DNA from 2 places in the Vibrio neonatus genome. Region 1 is predicted to be linked to the other one. Evidence: predicted binding sites of a transcription regulator. Region 1 holds the regulator's gene; the other holds the start of a gene.
The links. The regulator PurR, encoded in region 1, represses purine synthesis genes. The targets are predictions, from matches to a motif close to TNANGNAAACGTTTNCNTNA.
Positions count from the first base shown of each region.

Region 2: a site for PurR is predicted at 1,435-1,454, ahead of metK (methionine adenosyltransferase). Genes of this name have one in related genera too.

Region 1 is NZ_AP024885.1:1,668,861-1,671,071, forward strand. Features, by position in the region: gene torD (molecular chaperone TorD) at 1-498, shown strand, start outside; gene purR (HTH-type transcriptional repressor PurR) at 662-1,678, shown strand; gene OCU38_RS07675 (TVP38/TMEM64 family protein) at 1,836-2,211, shown strand, end outside.
Region 2 is NZ_AP024885.1:2,308,298-2,310,508, reverse strand. Features, by position in the region: gene metK (methionine adenosyltransferase) at 146-1,297, opposite strand; gene tkt (transketolase) at 1,637-2,211, shown strand, end outside.

The sequences.
Region 1 (2,211 bases):
CTAGCCACAGCCGCTAAACGCTTACTGGGTGCTCTTGAGCGACTGCAACTGCGCCCGAATGCTCAGCTTGAATTATCCGCTAATTTCTACGACTTATTTTTAGCCTCTGACAAACAAACTGCCCAGCCCTGCGCCTCTGTTTATATTGACGAAAACAAGGCGCTTAATGGCACCCCTGCTCAGCAGATGACGCAAGTTATGTTAGAGCATGGCATTGAAGTGGATAAATGCTTTAACGAGCCTGCCGATCATCTGGCTGTTGAACTCGACTTTATTGGCAATCTAATCATGCGCTCAAACGCGCTAGAAATGGAATCACATCTAGAAGCGGCCCTTAGTGAACAGAAGTCATTCATTGAGCAACATTTACTGAATTGGATTCCACAATTTTCGGCAAACTGCACTAAATATGATGAATTTGGTTTCTATTCTGCGGTCGCTGAACTGTTAGTTAAATTTTGTGAAATTGATTGTCGTTATCTCAGTAATGAAAAATAGCTCAGTTACCGAAAATAGATTCACATTATCGTCATAAATGCGTTGTCAGTTTCATCATTTATGGCTAGACTCCCCCGCAATCGTTTGCAATGTGATTTTGAGTGCAAATTACTCAATAATTCAACGCATTTTATAATCATTACTTATATTTACAAGGTCTCCTATGGCAACCATAAAAGACGTCGCAAAACTGGCTGGTGTCTCCACCACTACAGTTTCACACGTTATCAATAAAACACGTTTTGTGGCTGAAACAACACAAGAACGTGTTATGGAAGCTGTAAAAGAGCTCAACTATGCGCCAAGTGCGGTTGCTCGTAGCTTAAAATGCAACACCACTAGAACCATTGGCATGTTGGTAACTCAATCCACTAACCCCTTCTTTGCGGAAGTGGTCGATGGCGTAGAAAGTTACTGTTACCGTCAAGGCTATACGTTGATCTTATGTAACACTGGCGGACTGTACGAAAAGCAGCGCGATTACATTCGTATGCTTGCCGAAAAGCGCGTAGATGGAATATTAGTAATGTGCTCTGACTTAACCGAAGAGCTACGTGAAATGCTAGATTCTCACCCAGGCATTCCTAAAGTGGTGATGGATTGGGGCCCCGAGTCCTCCTCTGCAGACAAGATCATTGATAACTCAGAAGAAGGTGGCTACCTTGCCACTAAATATCTGGTTGAAAATGGACATACGAAAATTGGCTGTTTAACTGGTCAAACTGAAAAGCTTGCTTGTATTGAGCGTATGTCTGGCTATAAAAGAGCATTGGCTCAAGCTAATATCCCATACAACGACGATTTCATTTTTGAAGGTAACTTTGAATGTGATACCGCAGTTGAAACAGCTGATAAACTGGTCGCTCTTGCAGAAAGTGAACGCCCCACGGCTATTTTCTGCTTTAACGATATCATGGCGCTGGGTTTAATTAGCCGTCTGACTCAACATGGCATTGCCGTTCCAGAAGATATCTCTGTAATTGGTTACGATAATATCGATTTAGCCGGCTATTTTGCGCCGCCTCTTACCACGATACATCAGCCAAAACGTCGCGTGGGTAAAACCGCCTTTGAGATCTTGCTAGAGCGCATTAAAAACAAAGAGCATGACCGCCGCATTTTTGAAATGCACCCAGAGTTGGTAGAGCGCTCAAGCGTGAGAAACCTAAACGCTAGTTAACATGACCATTTAATTGAATAAGGCTAGATATCTTAATGATTTCTAGCCTTTTTTATTTGTACCTGCTGAGAATAAATCAAATAAAATACGCAAGTGATGAAAGTTTCCTATTATTGATCCTGTCTCTATACTTACTCAGGATGATAAGGACGCACTCATGAATAAGAAATTGATAATCGGGCTAATTTTAGTTGCAGCGATTGTATTACTCGGCATCAACTTCGGTCAGTACTTCACTTTAGAAAACGCCAAAGCTCAGCAATTAGCGCTCAATACGCATATTGAAAATAATTTCGTATTGTCAGCGGCTATCTACTTTATTGGCTACGTATTTGTTACGGCCTTTTCCATTCCTGGCGCTGCTGTGGTGACTTTACTTGGCGCGGCACTGTTTGGCTTCTGGACGAGCTTACTATTGGTCTCATTTGCCAGCACCATTGGCGCAACCTTAGCCTTTTTAAGTAGTCGCTACCTTCTGCGTGACTGGGTACAAGCTAAGTTTGGAGCTAAACTTGATGCCATTAACAAAGGCG
Region 2 (2,211 bases), 640 kb from region 1:
TTTCATAACTATCGTTGTGGATGTTAGGAATTACAAATTTTGCATGAAAAATAATCAGAAGGGGGTAGATGACAGGGGCAAATGGAGAGTAAAAAAAACCTCAGCACAAAGGCTGAGGTTGATATAAATAGATGTTTCTAGTCGATTATAGACCAGCAAAATCCTTAAGGATTGCTGCTTTGTCTGTCGCTTCCCAAGGGAATTCTTCACGACCAAAGTGACCGTAAGCCGCTGTTTTCTTGTAGATAGGTTGTAGCAAGTTCAGCATTTCTTGTAAGCCGTATGGGCGTAGGTCGAAGTTTTGACGAACAGCTTCAATGATGATTTCTTGGGCTACTTTTTCAGTGCCGAAGGTTTCAATCATGATTGATGTTGGATCAGCAACACCGATAGCGTAAGAAAGTTGGATTTCACAACGGTCAGCCATGCCAGCAGCAACGATGTTTTTCGCTACATAACGAGCTGCGTATGCCGCACTACGGTCAACTTTTGATGGATCTTTACCAGAGAACGCACCACCACCGTGACGAGCTGCACCGCCGTAGGTATCAACGATAATTTTACGACCAGTTAGACCACAGTCACCCATTGGGCCACCGATAACGAAACGACCGGTTGGGTTAATAAAGAATTTAGTTTCTTTGTTTAACCATTGCTCAGGAAGTACTGGTTTGATGATAGTTTCCATCACTGCTTCACGAAGCTCTTCTGTTGAAACGCTTTCGCTGTGCTGAGTTGATAAAACAACAGCATCGATGCCGACAATTTTACCTTGGTCATATTGGAAGGTAACTTGAGATTTTGCATCAGGACGCAACCAAGGTAGCGTGCCGTTTTTACGTACTTCAGCTTGTTTTTCAACTAAGCGGTGAGAGTAAGTGATTGGTGCAGGCATCAATACTTCAGTTTCGTTAGTCGCGTAACCAAACATAATACCTTGGTCGCCAGCGCCTTGGTCTTTAGGGTCAGCTTTATCAACACCTTGGTTGATATCTGGAGATTGCTTACCAATAGTATTTAGTACAGCACAAGAGTCAGCATCGAAGCCCATCTCAGAGTTTACATAACCGATTTCACGAACGGTTTGACGCGTTAGTTCTTCGATATCAACCCAAGCAGAGGTAGTCACTTCACCACCTACCATTACCATGCCAGTCTTTACGTAAGTTTCACATGCAACGCGAGCTTTCGGGTCTTGCTCGATGATTGCATCTAGAACCGCATCAGAGATTTGGTCTGCGATTTTATCTGGATGGCCTTCTGATACTGATTCAGAAGTAAACAGGTGCTTAGCCATGATGGGCTCCCTTATTCTGGTTTAAGAAAAGACGCATCATAGGCGTCTTTTGAATTGTACTTTAAGTAGGTGTTTCTACTTCTAGACGTCTATTCTAATTTTGAATAGACGAAATACAAGCTTTTTTACGATTTAAGTGAGTAAAATATTTGCGCTAGGTCACATTAGTTTTTACTAAATATCGTTAGATGTTAAATAAATCAATCTCTCATAGTTTGAATTTTGCACGGGAAACTGTTTGCAGTAACAGAGGCGCTTTGCGACAATAACACCGCCCAACATCCTCTGTTGGGAACAGGACTTATTTTTTATAAATTGCTTATGCATTCAGGAGCAGACATGTCTTCTCGTAAAGATCTAGCCAATGCAATTCGTGCTCTTAGCATGGATGGTGTTCAACAAGCTAACTCTGGTCACCCAGGCGCACCAATGGGGATGGCTGACATCGCTGAAGTACTTTGGCGTGATCATCTAAACCATAACCCACAAAACCCAGAGTGGGCTGATCGTGACCGTTTTATCCTTTCTAATGGTCATGGTTCAATGCTGATCTACTCTCTGCTTCATTTGAGTGGTTATGAGTTGTCTATTGATGATCTTAAAAACTTCCGTCAGTTGCACTCTAAAACTCCAGGTCACCCAGAATATGGATATGCACCCGGCGTTGAAACAACGACAGGCCCACTAGGCCAAGGTATTACTAACGCTGTTGGTATGGCAATGGCTGAAAAAGCACTTGCTGCTCAGTTTAATAAGCCAGGTCACGACATCGTTGACCACTTCACTTATGCGTTCATGGGTGATGGCTGTCTGATGGAAGGTATCTCACACGAGGCATGTTCTCTTGCGGGTACTTTAGGCCTTGGTAAGCTAGTTGCTTTCTGGGATGACAACGGTATCTCAATTGATGGTGA